One region of the Streptomyces sp. NPDC104381 genome, then DNA from elsewhere that is predicted to be linked to it. Evidence: riboswitches for the same ligand, from Rfam matches in the RefSeq annotation. Region 1 holds a riboswitch; the other holds the start of a gene.
What was found. Region 1 has a riboswitch for glycine ahead of gcvP (aminomethyl-transferring glycine dehydrogenase). Riboswitches for the same ligand answer to the same signal wherever they lie in the genome.
Positions count from the first base shown of each region.

Region 2: another riboswitch for glycine. It lies ahead of gcvT (glycine cleavage system aminomethyltransferase GcvT); the one in region 1 lies ahead of gcvP (aminomethyl-transferring glycine dehydrogenase).

Region 1 is NZ_JBVJNK010000003.1:9,718-13,118, forward strand. Features, by position in the region: gene ACZ607_RS09595 (DNA polymerase IV) at 1-768, shown strand, start outside; gene ACZ607_RS09600 (PRC-barrel domain-containing protein) at 684-1,061, opposite strand; glycine riboswitch at 1,195-1,290, shown strand; gene gcvP (aminomethyl-transferring glycine dehydrogenase) at 1,484-3,401, shown strand, end outside.
Region 2 is NZ_JBVJNK010000004.1:573,904-577,304, reverse strand. Features, by position in the region: gene ACZ607_RS16395 (AAA family ATPase) at 46-735, opposite strand; glycine riboswitch at 989-1,086, shown strand; gene gcvT (glycine cleavage system aminomethyltransferase GcvT) at 1,229-2,344, shown strand; gene gcvH (glycine cleavage system protein GcvH) at 2,435-2,812, shown strand; gene glyA (serine hydroxymethyltransferase) at 2,831-3,401, shown strand, end outside.

The sequences.
Region 1 (3,401 bases):
GAGGACACCTTCGACGTGGACCTGCACGACCGGGTGCGCGTCAGGACGGAGGTGGAGCGGCTCGCGGACCGCTGTGTGCAGCGGCTGAGGGGCGCCGGCCGGTCCGGGCGGACCGTCGTCCTCAAGGTGCGCCGCTACGACTTCTCCACGCTCACCAGGTCCGAGACGCTGCGGGGGCCCACCGACGACCCCACGGTCGTCAGGGAGGCCGCTGCGCGGCTTCTGGAGGCCGTGGACACGACGGGCGGGGTCCGGCTGCTCGGGGTCGGCGTCACGGGGCTGGCGGACTTCACACAGGAGGACCTCTTCGCGCAGGCCGCCGACGCCGAGCAAGCGGCGGCCGAGCTGGCGGCGGCGGAGCACGCGGCTGTGGAGCACGCCGCCGGGGAGGCCGGCGACGGCGCCGGGGGACCGGCGGACGAGCGGGACCGCACCGTGGAGGAGCGGGCCGTGGAGGACGCCCGGGAGAGCGAGGAGCAGTTGGCCGCGCGGCGCTGGCCGGCCGGGCACGACGTACGCCACGACGTCCACGGCCACGGCTGGGTGCAGGGCAGCGGTGTCGGCCGGGTCACCGTGCGCTTCGAGGAGCCCTGGACGCCGCCCGGCCGGGTGCGGACCTTCCGCATCGACGATCCGGAGCTCCAGCCGGCCGAGCCGCTGCGGCTGGTGCGGGATCCCGTGGACTACTCCTCGTGGCCGGCGAGCCTGCCGAAGTCCCTGTCGGCGGCGGGGCCGGGAGAGGGGGAGGGGGAGGCGTCCAGTCCGTAATGCCGGTAGAGCTGCAGTTCCTGTTCGGGGGAGAGGTGGCGGCCCACGCCGAAGTCCGGAGCGTCCTTGATGAGGGCCCGCTCGAAGGGGATGACGAGGGCGCCGTCGACGACCTCGCTCGGCTCCAGCGGGACGAAGGCGTCCCTGGTGAAGAGACCGGTGCGTACGGCGGCCCACTCGGGGACCCCGGTGGCGTCGTCGAGATAGACCTCGTCCACCGTTCCGATCTTGGCACCTTGACGGTCGAAGGCCTTGCGGCCGATCAGGCTGCGCGGATCGATGTCGGTCTGCACGGTGCCTCCCACTGGTCACGACGGCATCAGGTGGTCGCGGCTGCTCCACAGGCTCTACGAAAGGCCAGATCCGGGCAGTCGGCCACTCGAGACGGCCCGCCCCGGCCCCGCTGGTAGGCTGGAACACGGCTGCTGACCCTGTGCGGGAGAGTCCTCCGGAGCGATCCGGAGGCGCCGAAGGAGCAACTCCTCCCCGGAATCTCTCAGGCCCCCGTACCGCACGGACGAGGTCACTCTGGAAAGCAGGGCGGGATCCGTGCGGCACACGCCGTGGCGGGCACCACCCTCACCGACGGTGAAAGCCGGTACGCCCCCGGGCGCCCCGGTGAAGCTCTCAGGTCGAGATGACAGATGGGGAGGCCGTTCGGGCAGCCACGCCGTGGCGCCCCTCGCAGGTCGTCACAGACCAGGAGGCCTCCATCATGACCCCCCGTCGCACTCCGCTCTCCCAGCTGGAGCAGGGCATTCCCTTCGAGCAGCGCCACATCGGGCCCGATGCCGAGGCGCAGGCGAAGATGCTCGCCCAGGTCGGCTACGGCTCCCTCGACGAGCTCACCGCCGCCGCGGTGCCCGACGTGATCAGGAGTGCCGAGGCGCTGAACCTGCCCGAGGCGCGCACCGAGGCCGAGGTGCTTGCCGAGCTGCGCAGCCTCGCCGACCGCAACCAGGTGCTCGCACCGATGATCGGGCTCGGCTACTACGGCACGTTCACCCCGCCGGTGATCCTGCGCAACGTCATGGAGAACCCCGCCTGGTACACGGCCTACACGCCGTACCAGCCGGAGATCTCCCAGGGCCGGCTCGAGGCCCTCCTGAACTTCCAGACGATGGTCGCCGACCTCACCGGCCTGCCCACCTCCGGCGCCTCGCTCCTCGACGAGGGCACGGCCGCCGCCGAGGCCATGGCCCTGGCCCGGCGGGTCGGAAAGGTCAAGGGCGGCGTCTTCCTGGTCGACGCCGACACCCTGCCGCAGACCATCGCCGTCATCGAGACCCGGGCCGAGCCGACCGGTGTGGAGGTCGTCGTCGCCGACCTCACCGACGGCATCCCCGCGGAGATCGCCGAGCGCGGGGTCTTCGGCGTGCTGCTCCAGTACCCGGGCGCCTCCGGCGCCGTGCGCGAGATCAAGCCCGTCATCGAGCAGGCCCACGGACTGGGCGCGATCGTCTCCGTCGCCGCCGACCTGCTGGCCCTGACGCTGCTCACCTCGCCGGGCGAGCTGGGCGCGGACATCGCCGTGGGCACCACCCAGCGCTTCGGCGTCCCGATGGGCTTCGGCGGACCGCACGCCGGCTTCATGGCCGTACGCGAGAAGTTCGCCCGCAGCCTGCCCGGCCGCCTGGTCGGCGTCTCCGTCGACGCGGACGGGGACAAGGCCTACCGGCTGGCGCTGCAGACCCGTGAGCAGCACATCCGCCGCGAGAAGGCCACGAGCAACATCTGCACCGCCCAGGTGCTGCTCGCCGTCATGGCCGGCATGTACGCCGTCTACCACGGCCCCGAGGGGCTGCGGACGATCGCCCGGCGCACCCACCGGTTCGCCGCCATCCTGGCCGAGGGCCTGCGGGCCGGCGGTAGCGAGGTCGTGCACGACGCGTACTTCGACACCCTGACCGTCCGGGTGCCGGGCGGGGCGGCCGGCGTGGTCGCCGACGCGCGTGAGCGCGGGGTGAACCTCCGTCTCGTCGACGCCGACCACGTCTCCGTCGCCTGCGACGAGACCACCACCCGCACCCGCATCGCCTCCGTCTGGGCGGCCTTCGGGACCAGCGGCGACATCGAGGCGCTCGACGCCGGGACGGCCGACGCGCTCCCCGCGGGGCTGCTCCGCAGCGACGCCGTCCTCACCCACCCGGTCTTCCACCAGCACCGTTCCGAGACCGCGATGCTGCGCTACCTCCGCAAGCTCGCGGACAAGGACTACGCGCTGGACCGCGGCATGATCCCGCTCGGCTCCTGCACCATGAAGCTCAACGCGACCGCCGAGATGGAGTCGATCACCTGGCCCGAGTTCGGCGCGCTGCACCCCTTCGCGCCGGCCGAGCAGGCGCAGGGCTTCCTCACGCTCATCCGTGAGCTGGAGGAGCGCCTCGCCGAGGTCACCGGCTACGACGCCGTGTCCATCCAGCCCAACGCCGGCTCCCAGGGTGAGTTCGCGGGCCTGCTGGCCGTGCGGGCGTACCACCGGGCCAACGGGGACGACCAGCGCACCGTCTGCCTGATCCCGTCCTCCGCGCACGGCACCAACGCCGCGAGCGCCGTGATGGCCGGCATGAAGGTCGTCGTGGTGAAGACCGCCGACGACGGCGAGGTCGACATAGAGGATCTCCGGGCCAAGA
Region 2 (3,401 bases), on a different contig from region 1:
ACGTCTGCGAACTGTGCGTATGCGAATGGTGACGCCGCGACCGGCCTACTCCCGGGGGAGTCCCGCCTCCCGGAAGGAGATCCTGCCGATCGCCGCCGCCGCGTCCCGGTCGAGCAGCACCGCCGAGGCACAGCCCCGGGGCAGCAGGCCCGTCTCGGTGTCGCGCAGCAGCCGGCCGACGGCTCGCCGGTGCCGCGCGAACGCGTAGCCGGACACCCCACGGCCGCGCTCCCGCTGCCCCTGCCTGGCCACCAGGGGGGTGACGTCGAGCAGGAGGAGGTGCAGGACGCCGCCCCGCCGCCGGGCCTCGTGCGCCAGCCAGCGCCGCACCCAGGCCTGCGTACCGCAGTCGTGCACGACGACGGATCCGCCCGACCGCAGCCGCCGCCACAGCCCGGCGTAGTGCGCGACGCGCACCAGGGGACGGTAGAGGGCGTACGGGAGTAAGGCGGGCAGGACCGCCGCCCACCGGTCCCTGGTGTCCTGGGAGTCGACCGCCTGCTCCCCGACCGCCCGGCGGATCAGCGTCGACTTGCCGCTGCCGGGCAGCCCGGAGACCACCACGACATCGCCCGCCGCGAAGTCCAGGCCGTGCGGCCCCCGGCCGCCCCCGCCCCGCAGATCACGCACCACCGGGGTGTGTCCGGCCACCGGTTCCCGGGCGGGTGCGCCCGGCTGCCGGGGCATCGCACCGCGTGCCGCCCCCGCGGTGGTCGCGTAGCGCTGCAACGTCATCGCCCTCCCCCTGCCGTGCCCTGCCGGTCACCCACTGGACCTGCCCAAGAAGTGTAAAGAAAAGGTAATGCGGCACAACCGGTTCCACCCGTACGTGTCCCCGTGGGCGCCCCGTACGCGTCCCGTGGTCGTCCCCTTGTACGTGTCCGCGCGCATGCGCGCGGACACCCGGCCTTCCACCGGTCACCACCGGGACGCCCCACTCTCCCGCAAGGCGTGCGATGATGACCCCGCCAACTGCATACCGGCCGTTTGAATCCGCGCGGGAGAGTCCCGGTCACCGTGTGCGCCGGGCGCCGAAGGAGCAAGTTCCTCCCTTGAATCTCTCAGGCCCCGTACCGCGTGGATGAGGCAGATCTGAAAAGCGGGCCGCTTCGCGGCTCCACCCAAGGTGCAAGCCGGACCCTTTCAGGGGCTCGCGGCGAACCTCTCAGGTTCCGATGACAGATGGGGAGGGAACCACCCCCTGTCGTCATGCCCTGGAGCCATGCCCATGAGCACTGCCCCCCGTCTCACCGCCCTCGATGCCCTGCACCGTTCCCTGGGCGCGACCATGACCGACTTCGCGGGCTGGGACATGCCGCTGCGGTACGCCAGTGAGCGCGACGAGCACAACGCCGTACGCACCCGGGCCGGCCTGTTCGACCTGTCGCACATGGGCGAGATCACCGTCACCGGCCCGCAGGCCGCCGCCTTCCTGAGCTACGCCCTGGTCGGCAACATCGCCACCGTCGGCGTGGGCCGGGCCCGCTACACCATGATCGTCGCGGCGGACGGCGGGATCCTGGACGACCTGATCGTCTACCGCCTGGCGGACACCGAGTACCTGGTGGTGGCCAACGCGGGCAACGCGCAGCTCGTCCTGGACACCCTGACCGAGCGCGCCGGGGACTTCGACACCGAGGTGCGGGACGACCGCGACGCGTACGCCCTGCTCGCCGTACAGGGCCCCGACTCCCCCGCCGTACTGAAGTCGGTCACGGACGCCGACCTCGACGGACTGAAGTACTACGCCGGACTCCCCGGAACGGTGGCCGGTGTCCCCGCGCTCATCGCCCGTACGGGCTACACCGGCGAGGACGGCTTCGAGCTCTTCGTGGACCCGGCCCACGCCGAGCAGCTGTGGAAGGCCCTCACCGAGGCCGGCGCACCGTACGGCCTGATCCCCTGCGGGCTCTCCTGCCGTGACACGCTCCGTCTGGAGGCGGGCATGCCGCTGTACGGGCACGAGCTGACCACCGCGCTGACGCCCTTCGACGCCGGCCTGGGCAGGGTCGTGAAGTTCGAGAAGGAGGGTGACTTCGTCGGCCGCGAGGCGCTGACCGCCGCGGCGGAGCGCGCGGAGACCGCCCCGCCGCGCAAGCTCGTCGGCCTGGTGGCCGAGGGCCGCCGGGTGCCGCGCGCCGGCTTCTCCGTCGTGGTGGACGGCCAGGTCGTCGGCGAGGTCACCTCGGGTGCGCCGTCACCCACCCTGGGCAAGCCGATCGCCATGGCCTACGTCGACGCGGCGCACGCCGAGCCCGGCACGGAGGGTGTCGGCGTCGACATCCGGGGCACGCACGAGCCGTACGAGGTCGTGGCGCTGCCGTTCTACAAGCGCCGTAAGTGACACGTCGCGCCGCACACGTGACGCAGTCGTGTCTCACACCGTAAGACCACCGTTCATCAGCACTCCCCCGCGTACAGGAGAATTCAGGTCATGAGCAACCCCCAGCAGCTGCGGTACAGCAAGGAGCACGAGTGGCTGTCGGCCCTCGAGGACGGCGTGGCCACGGTCGGTATCACCGAGTTCGCGGCCAACGCGCTCGGTGACGTCGTCTACGCCCAGCTCCCGGAGGTCGGTGACACGGTGACCGCGGGCGAGACCTGCGGTGAGCTGGAGTCGACCAAGTCGGTCAGCGACCTGTACTCGCCGGTGACCGGCGAGGTGACCGCGGCCAACCAGGACGTCGTGGACGACCCGTCGCTGGTGAACTCCGCTCCCTTCGAGGGCGGCTGGCTGTTCAAGGTGCGCGTCGCGGAGGAGCCGAAGGACCTTCTCTCCGCCGACGAGTACACCGCGTTCTCCGGCAACTGAGACCTTAGGGACCCACTGATGTCGCTTCTCAACTCCTCCCTCCACGAGCTGGACCCGGACGTCGCCGCCGCCGTCGACGCCGAGCTCCACCGTCAGCAGTCCACCCTCGAGATGATCGCCTCGGAGAACTTCGCTCCGGTCGCGGTCATGGAGGCGCAGGGCTCCGTCCTCACCAACAAGTACGCCGAGGGCTACCCGGGCCGCCGCTACTACGGTGGCTGCGAGCACGTCGACGTGGTCGAGCAGATCGCGATCGACCGCATCAAGGCGCTCTTCGGCGCCGAGGCCGCGAACGTCCAGCCGCACTCGGGTGCGCAGGCCAACGCCGCCGCGATGTTCGCACTGCTGAAGCCGGGCGACACGATCATGGGCCTGAACCTGGCCCACGGCGGTCACCTGACCCACGGCATGAAGATCAACTTCTCCGGCAAGCTCTACAACGTGGTCCCGTACCACGTCGACGACACCGGCGTCGTGGACATGGCCGAGGTCGAGCGCCTCGCCAAGGAGTCGAAGCCGAAGCTCATCGTGGCCGGCTGGTCCGCCTACCCGCGTCAGCTGGACTTCGCCGCCTTCCGCCGCATCGCGG